DNA from 4 places in the Kitasatospora herbaricolor genome. Region 3 is predicted to be linked to each of the others. Evidence: riboswitches for the same ligand, from Rfam matches in the RefSeq annotation. Region 3 holds a riboswitch; each other region holds the start of a gene.
What was found. Region 3 has a riboswitch for cobalamin ahead of metE (5-methyltetrahydropteroyltriglutamate--homocysteine S-methyltransferase). Riboswitches for the same ligand answer to the same signal wherever they lie in the genome.

Region 1 (4,162 bases), 230 kb from region 3:
CACCACCACGTCGTAGCGGCGCCGCAGGTCGGCCAGGCACTCCAGGGACTTCTCCAGCAGGACGGGCTTGCGCTCGCGGTAGTCCAGCGCGCCGACCTCGGCGACCGCCCGTCCGAGCAGCACCACCTGGCTGCGGCCGTCCGCGCCGGGCTTGAGCAGCACCGGGTTCATCGCCGCCTCCGGCTCGACCCGGGCGGCCTGCGCCTGCATCGCCTGGGCGCGGCCGATCTCGGCGCCGTCGGCGGTGACGAAGGAGTTCAGCGACATGTTCTGCGCCTTGAAGGGCGCGACCTTGACGCCCTGTCGGGCCAGCCAGCGGCAGATCCCGGCCGTGACCACGCTCTTGCCGGCGTCCGAGGTCGTTCCGGCGACCAGCAGTGCCCCGCTCAATTGCGGCCACCCTTCCGTTGACGTGTGAGGCCCCGGCCCGCGCCGTGCAGGAGGGCGTGCCCGGCGGCGGTGACGCCGAGCGCGAGCAGCCCGACCCGGCGGGAGAGCCGGCAGGCCCGTTCGATGTCGGCCACCCCGACCGGGGGCAGTTCGCGGCCCAGTACCGGCCGGTGCTCGACCCTCTCGCCGTAGGCCAGGGTGCCGCCGAGGCGCACGCCCAGCGCGCCGGCGAAGGCGGCCTCGGCCCGGCCGGCGTTGGGGCTGGGGTGGGCCGCGCCGTCGCGGTGCCAGACCCGCCAGGCGGTGGCGGGCCGGGGCGCGGCCAGGACGGTCAGCAGCGCGGTGAGCCGGGCGCCGGGCCAGCCGGCCACGTCGTCCAGCCGGGCCGAGGCCCAGCCGAAGCGGACGTAGCGGGGCGAGCGGTGCCCGACCATCGCGTCCAGGGTGTTGACGGCCCGGAAGGCGAGCAGGCCGGGGGTGCCGGCCAGCGCTCCCCAGACCAGGGCGTTCACCACCGCGTCGGCGGTGTTCTCGGCGACGGACTCCACCACCGCCCGGGCGATCTGCTGCTCGTCCAGCGCGCTCGGGTCGCGCCCGCACAGGTGCGGCAGCCGCTCCCGGGCGGCGGTGAGGTCCCCCGCCGAGAGCGAGCGCCCGACGGTCCCGGCCTCCCGGATGAGCGAGGTGCCGCCGAGCACCGTCCAGGTCGCGGCGGCGGCCAGCGCCGCCCTGCCTGCCGGCGAGCGTCCCAGGGTGCGGTCGGCGAGCGTGGCGACGGTCGCGACGGTGCCCACGCAGAGCGCGGTGTACGCCGCGCCGGCGGCCCGCCGGTCGCGCCAGAGCAGCCGTTCCAGGCGGCCGGCGGCGGTGCCGAAGGCGGCCACCGGGTGACCGCGTCGCGGGTCGGCGAAGCGGGCGTCGGCCAGGTGTCCGGCGACGGCGCCCAGGGCGAAGGCTGCGCCGCGGGTCAGCCCGCGCACGGCAGGTGCGCGGCGGTACGGCGGCGGGCTCGGTTCGACGGTGGCCGGTGGACGGCCCGGGCAGCCTGCATGGCGTGCGTGTCCTCACTCAGGGTCCGCGCCCTGGCTCGACGTACCGGGGGCGAGAGTCTCCTGGCTTCCGGGTCGGACACACCCTCGGGCCTTCCCGCGGGCTTCTGACGGACCGCCGTGACCATGGTTCGAGCGTGCTCCCCGGTGACAGTGGCGGGACCGCGCCGGATTCGCACCGGCTTCCTCTGCATGCCTCCGTTTGGCTGATGGATCCCATCACGCGGCCGAACCGGGAGTCAACCAAGGCCACCGAGGGTTTGGTCACACGCGCGGCCCGCGTGCGCCGTGCGCGGCGCGCGGACGACGCACCCCGGGCGCCGGGCCGGCCGTCCGCGAGCGGCGCAGGCCAGGGTCGCGCTACCCGCGTAGCGGTGCGCCTTGGAGGAAACCGTCATTACCTCCGAGTAGCGCGCCCGTCGGGCGGCACTGATCTGTACGATCCGCCAGTCGCCCACCGGGGGCCTGACCTGCGCTTCGTGCGTTCGGCGTCTGGGGCCGTCCGGGCCCGGCCCGTACGGTCGTTGCTCATGCGATCCAGACAGCCCTCCGTGACGCCGGTGCCCTTCTCGCCCATGGCGGCCAGGGCGCACCGCGCCGGGCTGGGCCTGACCCCTCATCAAGTGGCGGAGGGGATGGCCGCGCACGGGGTCCGGCTGCTGCCGGCCCACGTGATCGGCTGGGAGACGGGGGAGATCCGGCCCTCCGAGGAGGAGTTCATCGCCCTCGCCCGCGCCCTGTGGTGCCCGCCCGCCCAGTTGATGGGAGCCCGGCCGGCCTGCCTGCGCGACTTCCGGGTGGCCCGGGAGCTCGGCCGGGACGAGGCCGCCCGCCGGATCGGCCTGTCGCCGCGCGCCTACGACCTCGCCGAGGACGCCGGCCGGTGGACCGGGGACGAGGACCGGACGTACGCGCTCGCCCAGGTGCTCGGGATGACGCTGCGGGAGGTGGTGGCCGTCCTCGGCCGTGGGGAGGAGCTGGACCAGCGGCTGCGCCGTTGCGTCGACGGGCGCTGGCAGGCCCAGGTGAAGGCGGTCGGGCGGATCGTCCCGGTGCCGAAGGAACTGCTCGCGGCGGTGCTGACGGACCTGCAGAACGAGTACCAGGTGACGGCGCACTGGGGCTCCGGCGGCTGGGGGTCGTCCGCCCCGGCGCAGCCCGAGCCCCCGCGGCAGACCCGGCCGCTCGGCGAGCGCTTCTGGGAGCTGCTGTCCCGGCGGCCCACCGAGATCCCGGTCTGACCCCCGAGCCTCTCCTTCCCCTTTCTTCCTCCGCGTCCCCCTTTCCGGGTTCCTTCCTCCGCGCTCCGCACGGCTCCCCGCCCGCCCGCTTCCGATCCCCGCCCGTGCCCCGGACGGCCCCGCACCGGTGGCCGCCCGGCCCCGCGACGCGTGGACTGGGGAGCGGATCCAACCGGGCCGTGGCCGGCCGCCCGGCAGGGAGCAGCAGAGCGGGGAGCGAGATATGCGTTGGGGAACCGCAGCAGTCGTGGCGGCCGCCGCGGCCGGTACGGGCGTGGCCGTACTGGCCCTCGGGCGCAAGGTGTCGGAGCGGGCGGTGCACCCCCGCGCGGACCACGCGTCCGGCGCCCGGCCGGTCCGGGTGCTCGGCGTGGCCGCCGGCCGGGTCACCCTCACCCGGACGGTGGAGACCGCCCGTCCGGGCCGCTACGCCCTGGAATGGGGGGCCGACGGCCACGCGGTGGTCGGCGAGGTCCTGCAGAGCGACCAGCAGGCCGTCACCCGCCGGCTGGAGCGGGCGGACACCGGCACCCTGGAGACCGGCACCGTGGTGCGGCTGACCCCCCGGGTCCACCTGGGGGACCCGACCACCGCGCTCGGGCTGCCCTTCCTGGAGACCGCCGCGGTCGGCGAGGCCGGGCCGCTGCCCGCCTGGTACCTGGACGGGATGCGCGGCACCTGGGTGCTGCTGGTGCACGGCCCGGGGGCGGACCGGCAGCAGACGCTCCCGGTCGTCCCGCTGCTGCACCGCCTGCGACTGCCGGTGCTGGCCGTCACCTACCGGGGCGACGAGGGCGCGCCGGCCTCGCCCGACGGGCTCGGCCACTTCGGCGACACCGAGTGGCGCGACGTCGAGGCGGCCGTCCGGCTGGCGCTGGACAGCGGCGCGGGCAAGGTCGTGCTGTTCGGCTGGTCGCTGGGCGCCACCATGGCCCTCCAGACGGCGGCCCGCTCGGCCTGGGCCGAGGCGGTGAGCGGCCTGATCCTCGACTCGCCGGTGCTCGACTGGTCCAGGACGGTGCGCAGGGAGGCCGCCGGGGCGGGTGTCAGCGCCCCGCTGGCCGGGCTCGGGGCACTGGCCGCCCAGGGGCGCTCCGGCGTCGACCTGGCGGGCTTCGCACGGCTCGCCGAGGGCACCGACCTGCGGGTGCCGACGCTGCTGATGCAGAGCCCGGACGACGCGGTCGCCCCCTGGCCGGCCGCCGAGCGTCTGGCCGGCCGCCGTGAGGACCTGGTCAGCCTGCGCCCGGTGCCCGGGGCCGCGCACGCCGCGCTGTGGAACGCCGACCCGCACGGGTACGAGGAGAACCTGCGGCGCTTCCTCACGCCGCTGTTGTGACCCGGGCGGCTGCTGCGACCCGCGCGGCCGCCGTGACCCGAGCCGCCGCACCGGCCCCGGCGCCCCCTGCCGGGCCCGCCCGGGCCGCCGTGCGAGGCACCCGGCGGCAGCGGCCCGGGCCGCCCCTCGCCGGGGGGTACACC
Region 2 (4,162 bases), 880 kb from region 3:
CACCCCTGGACGGGCGGCGCCGCCCCGGTGCGTCCGGGCGGCCCTCAGCGCGGCGGCGGCACCGACACGACCATGGTCAGCCGTACCGGCACGGCGCCGTCGTTGCGGTAGCCGTGCGACTCGGAGGCCTCGAAGGAGGCGGTGCTGCCGGCCGGCACCGCATGGTCGCGGTCGCCGTGCGAGAGGGTCAGCTCGCCGGTCTCCACCCGGACGATCTCGACCGTGCCGGCCGGGTGCGCCTCGGAGCTGTAGCCCTCGCCGGGTTCGAGGCGCCAGGCCCAGAGTTCCAGCGGCCCGGGCGCCTCCACGCCGCTGAGCAGCGTGCCGCTGCCGCCGGCCGGGCCGCTCCAGAGCGGGACGGCCTGGTCGGCGGTGACGATCCGCACCGCGGCGCTCTCGTCGTAGTCGAGCAGCCGGGCGATCGAGGCGCCGAGCGCATCGGCGAGCCGCACCACCGAGGCGACGCTGGGATTGGTCCGCGCCTGCTCGATCTGCACGATCATCCCCCGGCTGACGCCGGCCCGGGCGGCCAGGGCGTCCAGGGTGTAGCCGCGCTCGGTGCGCAGCCGTTTGAGGTTCCGGGCGAGCGCCTGGGTGACGAGATCGGGATCCGGCACGGGACAGTCCAATGAATTGATTCGGATAGTTCACTATGTTGCACTACGCTGCGGTCCGGACAAGAAGTCCACCCGACTGTACTGCGGAGGCCACTGTGCTGTCCCACGTTCACCCGCCGGCCGGGCGCGCGCCCGCCCCGCACACCCCCGCCGGCCAGCCGGCCGCCTCCCGATGAGCGCCCTGCTCGCGCTCAGCGCCAGCCTGCTCTGGGGCCTGGCCGACTTCGGCGGCGGAGCCCTCACCCGGCGGCTGCCGGCCCTGTCGGTGGTGGTCGCCTCCCAGCTGGCGGCCGCCGTGGTGCTGGTGGTCGCCGTGCTCGCCACCGGCGGCCTCGCGGACGCCTCCCCGATGCTCTGGTACGCCGTCGCGGCCGGCGTGATCGGCCCGTTCGCGATGCTGGCCTTCTACCGGGCACTGGCACTGGGCCCGATGGGGGTGGTCTCGCCGCTGGCCACCGTCGGGGTGGCCGTCCCGGTCGGCGTCGGGCTGGTGCTCGGCGAGCGCCCCGGTCTCCTCCAGGCGGCCGGGATCGCGGTGGCGGTGGTCGGCGTCGCCCTGGCCGGCGGCCCGGAGCGCGGCGGGCGGTCCGCCGGCCGGACGGTCCTGCTGCTCACCCTGGGCGCAGCCTTCGGCTTCGGCGCCGTGATGGCCCTGGTCGCGCATGCCTCCGGCGAGGGCAGGCTGCTGCTGACCCTCTGCGTGCAGCGGCTCTGCAACATCGCCGTCGGCGGCGCCGCGCTCGCCCCGATGCTGCGCCCGGCCGGAGCCCGCCGGGCCCTCGGCCGGGAGCTGCGCGGGCGGATGCCCGCACTGACCGCGATCGGCGTGGCCGACGTGGCGGCGAACGGCACCTACGCGACGGCCTCGCACAGCGGGTCGGCGGCCGCGGCCGCCGTGCTCGCCTCGCTCTTCCCGGTGGTCACCGCCTTGATGGCGCGCGGCCTGCTGAAGGAGCGGCTGCGCCCCGTCCAGGTGCTGGGCGCCGGCCTGGCGGTGGCCGGGACCTTGCTGCTCGCCGCCGCCTGAGCCCGGCCGGCCCCGCCCGCGCGCCGACCCGGGGCGGGGCCGGTCAGGGGCGGGCGGCCCAGCGCTGCTCGACCCGGCCCAGTCGCCAGTACGCGATCGCCGCCGCCCAGACCACCACGAACAGGCCGACGATCACGTACCCGACGTTGTCGAGCGAGAGGCCGGCGATCCAGCCGCTGACCGGGTCGGTCAGGTCCAGCTTCTCGTGCAGCACGCCGACCAGTTCGATGGTGCCGATGATGAAGGCGACCGCGATCGACAGCCCGGTGATGGTCAGGTTGTAGTACACCTTGCGCACCGGGTTGGAGAACGCCCACTGGTAGGCGAAGTTCATGAACGTCCCGTCCAGCGTGTCGAACAGGCTCATCCCGGCGGCGAACAGCAGCGGCAGGCAGACGATCGCGTACCAGGGCAGGCCCGCCGCGGCGCCGCTGCCGGCCATCACCATCAGGGTCACCTCGGTCGCGGTGTCGAAGCCGAGGCCCAGCACCATGCCGACCGGGAACATCTGGCCGGGCCGGGTGATCGAGCGGGTGGCCCGGCTCAGCACCCGGTTGAACAGGCCCCGGGAGTTGAGGTGCTCCTCCAGCTCCGCCTCGTCGTAGCGCCCGTCCCGCATCGCCCGGAAGACCCGAAGGATGCCGAAGAGCGCGGCCAGGTTGAGCGCGCCGATCAGGTAGAGGAAGGCCCCGGACGCGCTGGTGCCCAGCACCCCGAGCCACTGGTGGGTGACCGAGTCCTCGTCCATCAGGGTGTTGGCCAGCTGGGCGCCGCCCGCCACCAGGGCCGCCATCAGCACGACCATCGAGGAGTGCCCGAGCGCGAACCAGAAGCCCACCGACACCGGGCGCCGGCCGTCCGCCATCAGCTTGCGGGTGGTGTTGTCGATCACCGCGATGTGGTCGGCGTCGAAGGCGTGCCGCATCCCCAGGGTGTAGGCGGTGATGCCCAGGCCAACCCCGAAGACCTGGGTACCGACCGCGTACTCGTGCGGTGCGACCAGGAAGAACAGCGTCCCGAACGCCAGCACGTGCATGGCCAGGATCACCACCATCAGCCCGGCCGTCCGTACGGTGTCCTCGCGCCGCCAGCGGAAGGCGGGGAGCGCGGGATCGACCGCGGGCGCCGCCGTTCGGGCAGCACCGATTTCGGGCAGGGTCATCCGGTCACGCTCCAGCACCTCGTGGATCACTTCGTGAGATGCCGTGGCCGGTCTCCTGGCTTCGGGGCACACCCGGCCGCGAAGCGGCGGTGGGTGCTGCGCGACCGCACCAGGCCTTCCCGGACGCCTCGGCGTCCAGTGACCACCCGCCCGGGGGGCGGGTACGGTGCGGAGACTTCCCGTTCACAGTGGCGAGGGCCGCTCCGGAATGGGACCTCTGAAGGTCCGTCACCGGTCTTCCCGAACACCACGGCGGGCCACACCGTACGGGGCGTCAGGTCACTTGTGCAAGGCTGCGCACCTGCGCAGGTGTTCAGGATCACAGTCAGTCCCCCGGCTGCGACAATGCCCGCATGCATCTCGTACCGGCCGAGCGCGCGGACCACCGGACCATCGACGGGCACCGGGTCTGCGAGGCCATCGCCGCCATCGGCGACACCGCCCGGGTGCGCGCCTGGGCCGAGCGCTTCTCGCTGCTCGCCGACCCCGGCCGGCTCGCGCTGCTGGTCGCCCTGCACCGGGCCGGGCCGCTCGCCGTCAGCGACCTCGCGGTGGCCACCGGCATGCGCGACCCGGCCGTCTCGCAGGCGCTCCGGCTGCTGCGCACCGCCGGCGTGGTGGCCGGGGAGCGGGACGGCCGGGTGGTGCGCTACCGGGTCGTCGACCAGGAGCTCGGCGCCCTGCTGGGCCCCTGCGCGGCGGCCGAGCACGTGGGCCCGGAGCCGGCCGTCAGCTGATCCGCAGGACCACCTTGCCGAGGTTGGCCCGGCGCTCCAGCAGGCCGAACGCCTCGGCCGCCGCGGTGACCGGGAACTCCGTGCAGACCGGCCGGAGCGCTCCCCGCCCGAGCAGCTCCCAGAGCTCCTGGCGCCACTCGTCGAGCAGCCCGGGGCGGTGCCGGGCCAGCACGGCCATCGACAGACCGGTCACCGTCCGCATCCCGCCCAGCAGTTCGCCGGCGTCGAGCGTGCCGCCCGCGCCGCCGAGGGCGACCAGCCGGCCGAACGGCGCCAGCGCGTCGAGCGCCCTGGGCAGCACCTCGCCCCCGACACCGTCCAGGACGAGGTCCACCGGCGCGCCCCAGCTTCCGTCCTGGTAGCGGAACACCTCGTCCGCGCCGAGCCCCCGCACGAAGCCGGCCTTCTCCCCGGCGCCCACGGCCGCGATCACCCGGCCCGCGCCGAGCGCCCGGGCCAGCTGGACGGCCAGGTGTCCCACCCCGCCGCCCGCCGCCGTGACCAGGACCGACTCGCCGGCCCGCAGGCCGCCCACCCGCAGCGCGCCGAGGGCGACCAGCCCGCTGCGCAGCACCGCCAGCGCGTCACCGGCGGCCGGCGCACCGGGCACGGCGACGGC
Region 3 (4,162 bases):
GCCGAACGCGCACACGAAGTGCTGCGGTAAGGTTAGCCTAACCACATCGAGTGGGGTGGTCCCGGGGGCAACTCTTCGTCCCCCGGTCCGCAAGCGCCGCGCGGCTCCCCCGCGGATCCGCGGCCGCCGTCGCCGGCCGCCCTGCCCGTCGCTCAGTTCCCGCCCGGGCCAAGGCAATCCCGCCGGCCCAGGGCGTTGCGCCGTGGCGATCCCGCGCCGCAGCAGAACCGCATCCCGACCGGAGGACCTCCATGCCCGCCACGGACACCATCAGCTCGGCGGCCGCCGCCCCGCTCCGGGAGGCCCGGGTGGCCACCCCCCGCCGCTTCCTGATGTGCGCGCCCCGGCACTTCGACGTGACGTACTCGATCAACCCGTGGATGGACCCGGCCAAGCCGGTCGACGGCGGCCTGGCGCTCGCCCAGTGGACCTCCCTGCGCGACCTCTACCTCTCGCTCGGCCACACCGTCGAGGTGATCGAGCCGTTGCCGTGCCTGCCCGACATGGTCTTCGCGGCCAACGGCGCCACCGTGGTCGACGGCCGGGTGTTCGGGGCGCGGTTCCGCCACGTCGAGCGCACCGCCGAGGGCCCGGCCTACCTGGACTGGTTCACCGCCCGCGGCTACCGGGACGTGTACTGGCCCGAGCACATCAACGAGGGCGAGGGCGACCTGCTGGCCGTCGGCCGCAGGATCCTGGCCGGCAGCGGCTTCCGCACCGACCCCCGCTCGCACGCCGAGGCTCAGGAGTTCTTCGGCCTGCCGGTGATCGGCCTGACGCTGGTGGACCCGAAGTTCTACCACCTGGACACCGCCCTCGCGGTGCTCTCCGACGACGAGGTCATGTACTACCCCGAGGCGTTCAGCCCCGGCAGCCGGGCCGTCCTGCGCGAGCTCTTCCCGGACGCCGTCCTCGCCACCGCCGAGGACGCCGAGGTCTTCGGCCTCAACGCGCTCTCCGACGGGCGCCACGTGCTGCTGCCGGAGGCCGCCGTCGGGCTCCACCGCCAGCTCCGCGAGCGCGGCTTCGAGCCGATCGGCGTCGACCTGACGGAGCTGCTGCGGGCCGGAGGCAGCGTCAAGTGCTGCACGCTGGAGCTGCGTCCGTAGCCGCCGTCCGCGCGCGGACCGGTGCCGCGCGCACCGGTCCGCCGCGCCGGCCCGGGCCCCGGCGCCCGGGCCCCGGCGCTCGGCCCCGCGTCCCACCGCGACATCCGGCATGCGGACGAATTCCGCCGGCGGGACGCCGGTGGGCCTAGGCTGTGGCCTGCAGTCGGTTCGCCCTGCCAGCCAGGCAGGCGCGTCGCAAGAGGGAACCCGGTGGGAATCCGGGACTGCCCCGCAGCGGTGAGTGGGAACGACCGCCGTCACATGCACTGGGCCCAGGCGGCCCGGGAAGCGACGGCCACTAGGTGCCGGGCCGTCAGGCCCGGTGTGCTCGCGAGTCCGAAGACCTGCCACTGCCCGCGTGCGACCGCACGCGGTGATCCCGGTGACCTCGTGGGTGGGTACCGCCCGGCCGAAGGCCGGGGGTGGGTCGGCGGAGCGGGCGGGCACCTCGACGTGCCGCGCCCCCGCTGTCGTACCTTCGCGCGCACGTGCTCTCCCGGGATCGCAGCGCGACTCGCGAAGGAGAGTTCCGTGTCACCGAGTTCCACCACCCCGCAGGCCACCGTGTACGGCTGCCCCCGTCAGGGCCCGGACCGGGAGCTGAAGAAGGCGATCGAGGGCTACTGGGCCGGCCGGGTCACCGCCGCCGGCCTGCATGCCACCGCCGCCGGTCTGCGCCGCGACACCTGGCGGCGCCTCGCCGAGGCCGGCGTCACCGAAGTCCCCACCGGCGACTTCTCGTTGTACGACCACGTACTGGACACCACCGTGGCGGTCGGCGCGATCCCGGCCCGGCACCGCGCCGCCGTCGACGCCGACCCGCTGGACGGGTACTTCGCCATGGCGCGCGGCACCCAGGACGTGGCGCCGCTGGAGATGACCAAGTGGTTCGACACCAACTACCACTATCTGGTGCCCGAGTTGGGGCCGGACACGGTCTTCTCGGCGAACTCCGCCAAGTCGGTCCAGGAACTGCGTGAGGCCCTCCTGCTCGGCCACCGCGCCCGTCCGGTCCTGGTCGGCCCGCTGACCTACCTGCTGCTCGCCAAGCCCGCGCCCGGCGTCGACCCCGGCTTCCAGCCGCTCACGCTGCTCGACCGCCTGCTGCCCGTCTACGCCGAACTCCTCGCCGGCCTGCGCGCCGCCGGCGCCGGCTGGGTGCAACTGGACGAGCCCGCCCTCGTGCAGGACCGCACCGCGGCCGAACTCAACGCCGCCGCCCGGGCCTACCGCGACCTCGGCGCCCTCACCGAGCGGCCCAGGATCCTGGTCGCGACCTACTTCGACCGGGCCGGCGCGGCCCTGCCGGTGCTGGCCGAGGCCCCGGTCGAAGGCGTCGGCCTGGACTTCACCGGCCCCGCCGCCGGCAACCTCGACGACCTGGCCGCCGTCGGCGGCCTGCCCGGCAAGCGGCTGGTCGCGGGCGTGGTGGACGGCCGCAACATCTGGATCAACGACCTGGAGAAGTCGCTGGCGACCCTGGCCACCCTGCTCGGCCTGGCCGGGCAGGTCGACGTGGCACCGTCCTGCTCGCTGCTGCACGTCCCGCTCGACGCCGCCCGCGAACGCGACCTGGACCCGCAGATCGCCCGCTGGCTCGCCTTCGCCCGGCAGAAGACCGCCGAGATCACCACCCTCGCCCGCGGACTGCGCGAGGGCACCCACGCGATCGGCGCCGAACTCGCCGCCAACCGGGCCGACCTGGCCTCCCGGGCCGCCTCCGCCCTCACCCACGATCCGGCCGTCCGCGCCAGGGCCGCCGCCACCACCGCCGAGGACGCCCGCCGCGCGCAGGCCTACCCCGAACGCGCCGAGGCCCAGCGCGCCCGGCTGAAGCTGCCACTGCTGCCGACCACCACCATCGGCTCCTTCCCGCAGACCACCGAACTGCGCACCGCCCGCGCCGACCTGCGCGCCGGACGCCTGGACCGGGCCGGCTACCGGGAGCGGATGGCGGCCGAGGTCCGTGAGGTCATCGCCTACCAGGAGAAGGCCGGGCTGGACGTCCTGGTGCACGGCGAACCCGAACGCAACGACATGGTCCAGTACTTCGCGGAGCAGCTCACCGGCTACCTCGCCACCCGGCACGGCTGGGTGCAGTCCTACGGCACCCGCTACGTCCGCCCGCCCGTGCTGGCCGGCGACGTCTCCCGCCCCCGCCCGATGACCGTCGACTGGTTCCGCTACGCCCAGGACCTCACCGACCGCCCGGTCAAGGGGATGCTGACCGGTCCGGTCACCATGCTCGCTTGGTCCTTCGTCCGCGACGACCAGCCGCTCGCCGACACCGCCCGCCAGGTCGCCCTCGCCCTGCGCGACGAGGTCACCGACCTGGAGGCGGCCGGCGCCGCGGTCGTCCAGGTGGACGAGCCGGCCCTGCGCGAGACGCTCCCGCTGCGCGCCGCCGACCGCCCCGGCTACCTGGCCTGGGCCACCGAGGCGTTCCGGCTGACCACCTCCGGGGTCCGGGCCGACACCCAGGTGCACACCCACATGTGCTACGCCGAGTTCGGCGAGATCATGGCCGCGATCGACGAGTTGGACGCGGACGTGATCAGCCTGGAGGCGGCCCGCTCGCACATGCGGGTGGCGCACGAGCTGGCCGGGGCCGGTTACCCCCGCGAGGTCGGCCCGGGCGTCTACGACATCCACTCGCCCCGGGTGCCGAGCGCCGGGGAGGCCGCCGCCCTGCTGCGCGAGGGGCTCGCCGCCATCCCCGCCGAACGCCTCTGGGTCAACCCGGACTGCGGCCTGAAGACCCGGGGCTGGGCCGAGACCCGGGCCTCCCTCGACCACCTGGTCGAGGCGGCCCGCCTGGCGCGGGCGGAGCTGGGCGGCTGACGGGAGGGCCGGGGCCGGCCCGACGCCCACGGGCGGGCGGGCCGGCCCCGGCCCTCGCACCAGGTCCGCCCCGGTGCGGCGGCGGGTTCAGGCCGCCCGGGCCCGGCGGTGCGCGGAGGGCGCCAGCCGGGCGTACTCAAGCGGTGCGGACGGGTCGACGGCGAGGTCCGGCGGCGCGGGCTCGGCGCCGGCCCTGACCAGCAGGTCGCCGA
Region 4 (4,162 bases), 1.0 Mb from region 3:
TCGCGCTTGAACAGGTTGGACACCTGCGGCTCGATGCACTCGTACACGCCGGCGATCGAGGCGATGGTCGCGGTCGGCGCGATCGCGAGGAGCAGCGAGTTGCGCAGGCCGGTGGTGGCGATCCGGGCGCGCAGCGCGTCCCAGCGCTCGGTCCACTGCGGGGTGGTCCCGAAGTGGTCGATGTGCAGCTGGCCGCGGGCGGCGCGGGTCTCCGCGTACGCCTCGTGCCGGCCCAGCTGCTCGGCCAGCTCGCTGGAGCGCTCGTAGGCGACCAGCATGATCCGCTCGGAGATCAGCGTGGAGAGCTGCTTGGCCTCGGCGGAGTCGAAGTCCAGGCGGAGCTTGAAGAAGACGTCCTGCAGGCCCATCACGCCGAGGCCCACCGGGCGCCAGCGGGAGTTGGAGGTGCCGGCCTCGGGGGTCGGGTAGAAGTTGATGTCCACCACGCGGTCGAGGAAGGTGACGGCGGTGCGGACGGTCGAGTCCAGCCGGTCCCAGTCCATCGCGTTCACCAGGTCGGCGGGGGTGGCGCCGGGGGCCACGTGGGCGCCCAGGTTGACCGAGCCCAGGTTGCAGACCGCGGTCTCGGAGTCGTCCGTGACCTCCAGGATCTCCGTGCAGAGGTTGGAGGAGTGGACGGTCCGGCCGGGGAGGGCGGTCTGGTTGGCGGCCCGGTTGGAGGCGTCCTTGAAGGTCATCCAGCCGTTGCCGGTCTGCGCCAGGGTGCGCATCATCCGGGCGTACAGGGTCTGCGCGGGGATGGTGCGCACGGCCTTGCCGGCCGCCTCGGCCTTCAGGTACGCCTCGTCGAAGTCGGCGCCCCACAGGTCGACCAGCTCGGGCACGTCGGCGGGGGAGAACAGCGACCAGTCGCCGCCCGCGTTGACCCGGCGCATGAACTCGTCCGGGATCCAGTGGGCGAGGTTCAGGTTGTGGGTGCGGCGGGCCTCCTCGCCGGTGTTGTCGCGGAGCTCCAGGAACTCCTCGATGTCCGCGTGCCAGGTCTCCAGGTAGACGCAGGCCGCGCCCTTGCGCCGGCCGCCCTGGTTGACCGCCGCCACCGAGGAGTCCAGGGTGCGCAGGAACGGCACGATGCCGTTGGACTTGCCGTTGGTGCCGCGGATCAGCGAGCCGCGCGAGCGGATCCGGCTGTAGGAGAGGCCGATGCCGCCGGCGTGCTTGGAGAGCCGGGCGATCTGCGCGTAGCGCGAGTAGATCGAGTCCAGGTTGTCCAGCGGCGAGTCCAGCAGGTAGCAGGACGACATCTGCGGGTGCTTGGTGCCGGAGTTGAACAGCGTCGGCGAGGACGGCAGGTAGGAGAGCGCGCTCATCAGCGCGTACAGCTCGGCGACCTCGCGGACCGACTGCTCGTCGTCGCCGACCGCCAGGCCGCTGGCGACGCGGAGCAGGAAGTGCTGCGGGGTCTCGATCACCTTGCGGGTGATCGGGTGGCGCAGCAGGTACCGGGACTGCACGGTGCGCAGGCCGAAGTACTCGAAGCGGTCGTCGCCCTTCTGGTCGATCAGGGCGTCCAGCGCGTCGGCGTGCTTGGCCACGAACGCGGCGGTGGTGTCGCCGATCAGGCCCTCGGCGTGGCCGACGGTGATCGAGGCGGAGAAGGAGACGGCGCCCTGGCCGACGGCCTCGTCCTGGATCTCCAGGGCGAGCAGCCGGGCCGCGAGCTTCGAGTACTGCGGGTCCTCGGCGATCATCGACGCGGCGGCCTCGACGGCCAGCCCGCGCAGCTCCGCGAAGTCGGAGCCGGCGTGCCGGCCGCGCAGGGCGGCGGCGGCGACGTGGCCGGGGTCGACCTGGGGCAGGTCGACGCTGCGGTCGGTCAGGAGGCGCAGGAGCGCTCCACCGGGGTCGGACACCGTCGGGTCGGACGGGGCGGCGGGGCTGGAACCCTGGGCGGGCAGGGTGACTGAGGCAGCGGTGGTCAAGGCGCTTCTCTCCTGGCGGCGGCGGTCGGCGAGGGGGCTGCCGGGCCGCATGGGCGCAGGGGAGGGCAGCGCGGAACACCTCACGGCGCGCGCGAACCACCCCCCGGCCCACCCGCGAGGCCCGGACGATACTGCTGTGCTGCATGGCGACTGCGGGGAAGCCCTGTGGCACACCGTCGGCAGGTCATCGGACTCGCGTGGCCCGGTCGGGCAGCCCGCTCACCGCTGCGGGGCAGTCCCGGACTCGCACCGGGTTCCCCTGCGTTCGACAGCAGGAGTGAGCATACATCTAGTGGCGCCAGCCCGATGAAGCACCACATGTTGTGCACTGTGGCGTGTCGGGCGACCAGTCGTCGGCTCACGGAGCAGGCAAGGGGGAGGGTGCCGGGCCCGGATTTGGGAACGGATTGATTACCGGACAGCCCTGCCGCGCGCACCATGCTTTACGATCTCGCCTCATGAGCGAGGGAACGGGCGTACCGTCCGACTGGACGCGTCAGCCCGCACAGCCGGTCCAGGGTCAGCAGCCGGGGGCACCGGGGCAGCCGCCGCAGGGGCAGCAGCCCGTCCCGCCGGCTCCGGGTGGTTTCGGCCCGCCCCCGGTGCCGTACAGCCAGCCCGCGCAGCAGCTCCCGCCGCAGGGCCAGCCGGTTCCCCCGCCGATCCCGCAGCAGCACCAGCCGCAGCAGCCGTTCGCCCCCCAGCCCGGTCCGCAGCAGGCGCCGCCGCCGCAGTGGCAGCCCGCGCCGCAGCCGTTCCAGGCCGAGCCGAACTGGACCCAGCTGGCCGACCAGCACGAGAACGAGTCCCGCAAGCGCCGCCGGCTGTGGATCGGCGCCGCGGTGCTGGCCGTGGTGCTCGTCGGCGGCGTGGTGGCCGCCGGCGTGGTCATCTCCGGCAAGGGCGGCGGCGGCAACAAGCCGAACCCGAAGCCGGCCGCCTCGACCGGCCTGCCGCTGGAGCAGGCGCTGCCGCTGATCTCCGACGCCTCGACGGACAAGGCCCCGGTCGACGCCGCGACGCTCTTCCCCGACCAGACCCGCACCATCGACGGCAAGGTCTGGACCCGGATGGTCACCGGGTCGACCTCGCCCTGTTCCAAGGCGACCACCGGCGGGCTCGGGCTCGCCCTCGGCGACGACGCCTGCCGTTCGCTGGTCCGGGCCACCTACGTGTCCGGGGAGAGCGCCGTCACGGTCGGCATCGCCGTCTTCGACAACAAGGCGGGCGCCGACAAGGCGCTCGGCCGGCACGCGGGCCTGGTCCAGGGCCTGTCCGGCCCCGGGGTCGCCACCTTCTGCGTCACCGACAAGTCGGGCTGCGCCGAGACGCACGCCGCGGTGGGCCGCTTCGGGTACTTCACCGTCGCCGGTTCGCTCAAGCAGACGCCGGACCAGGCCGATCCGGCGGCGGCCGCGGCGGCGAGCCCGCTCGCGGACCGCGCCAAGGAGGTCCTGCTGGGCCGGGCCAAGCCGGCGGCCACCGCCGGCTGAGTACCTCCGCGCGCGGACGTGGGGTGGCGGGCTACCCCTACCCTGGCCTGGCCCTCGCCTTGCCCGGCCCCTGCCCGGCCTGGCCTGGCCCGATCCGGTCGGATCCGGCCGGTGACCCGCGCCCCGGTGCCGGTCGCGGGTGACGGGCCGTCCGGGCCCGGGGGCACCGGGCCGTTCGTGCCGGACCGTTCGTGACGTCCTGTTCACGACGGCCGTAACAGGCCGCGAACGCGCGTCCGATAAGGTGTGGTGCCCCGGGGGACAGTTGCTGCATGGTCAGTTCGCTCCGGCACGCGGAACGCAGCTACCAGGAGGTACCGCGCGGTGAGCACCGCGACCAGTGCGCCCAGCAGAAGACGCAAGTCGTCCGGCCGCCGCCGGAACGCGTCGGAGCCCGTCTCGGGCCTGCTGCTCCCGGCACCCCCGAACGCCCAGGAGAAGTACAACTACACCGTCCGCAACCAGTGGGTGCTGACGCTCTGCTCGGTGATCAGCTTCGTCTGCCTGGTGATCAGCCAGGTCGAGCTCTTCCGGGTCGGCTCGTGGTTCTGGCTCTGCGTGCCGTTCCTCGTCTTCACCGTCGTGTACTACCTGGTCTCCCTGCGGGTGAACAGCTTCACGCCGAACTTCGACCTCAAGGAGCACCGCCGGCTGGTCCGCAAGTGGACCCCGGCCGAGTACCCGACCGTCGACGTGTTCCTGCCGGTCTGCGGCGAGCCGATCGAG

Region 1: it holds a riboswitch for cobalamin, as region 3 does, so the genes downstream of both, J2S46_RS28845 (cobalamin biosynthesis protein) here and metE (5-methyltetrahydropteroyltriglutamate--homocysteine S-methyltransferase) in region 3, are expected to answer to the same signal.
Region 2: it holds a riboswitch for cobalamin, as region 3 does, so the genes downstream of both, nicT (Nickel transporter NicT) here and metE (5-methyltetrahydropteroyltriglutamate--homocysteine S-methyltransferase) in region 3, are expected to answer to the same signal.
Region 4: it holds a riboswitch for cobalamin, as region 3 does, so the genes downstream of both, J2S46_RS25500 (ribonucleoside-diphosphate reductase subunit alpha) here and metE (5-methyltetrahydropteroyltriglutamate--homocysteine S-methyltransferase) in region 3, are expected to answer to the same signal.

Annotation. Positions count from the first base shown of each region.
Region 1 covers NZ_JAUSVA010000002.1:6,561,748-6,565,909, forward strand. Annotated here, with positions in the region: gene J2S46_RS28840 (cobyric acid synthase) at 1-390, opposite strand, end outside; gene J2S46_RS28845 (cobalamin biosynthesis protein) at 387-1,370, opposite strand; cobalamin riboswitch at 1,496-1,628, opposite strand; gene J2S46_RS28850 (helix-turn-helix domain-containing protein) at 1,970-2,680, shown strand; gene J2S46_RS28855 (alpha/beta hydrolase family protein) at 2,904-4,019, shown strand.
Region 2 covers NZ_JAUSVA010000002.1:7,674,322-7,678,483, reverse strand. Annotated here, with positions in the region: gene J2S46_RS33375 (helix-turn-helix domain-containing protein) at 45-617, opposite strand; gene J2S46_RS33370 (EamA family transporter) at 790-1,644, shown strand; gene nicT (Nickel transporter NicT) at 1,688-2,806, opposite strand; cobalamin riboswitch at 2,835-3,073, opposite strand; gene J2S46_RS33360 (ArsR/SmtB family transcription factor) at 3,160-3,543, shown strand; gene J2S46_RS33355 (quinone oxidoreductase family protein) at 3,536-4,162, opposite strand, start outside.
Region 3 covers NZ_JAUSVA010000002.1:6,791,467-6,795,628, forward strand. Annotated here, with positions in the region: gene ddaH (dimethylargininase) at 252-1,109, shown strand; cobalamin riboswitch at 1,256-1,475, shown strand; gene metE (5-methyltetrahydropteroyltriglutamate--homocysteine S-methyltransferase) at 1,641-3,950, shown strand; gene tsaD (tRNA (adenosine(37)-N6)-threonylcarbamoyltransferase complex transferase subunit TsaD) at 4,038-4,162, opposite strand, start outside.
Region 4 covers NZ_JAUSVA010000002.1:5,749,334-5,753,495, forward strand. Annotated here, with positions in the region: gene J2S46_RS25500 (ribonucleoside-diphosphate reductase subunit alpha) at 1-1,994, opposite strand, end outside; cobalamin riboswitch at 2,105-2,266, opposite strand; gene J2S46_RS25505 (hypothetical protein) at 2,402-3,436, shown strand; gene J2S46_RS25510 (glycosyltransferase family 2 protein) at 3,761-4,162, shown strand, end outside.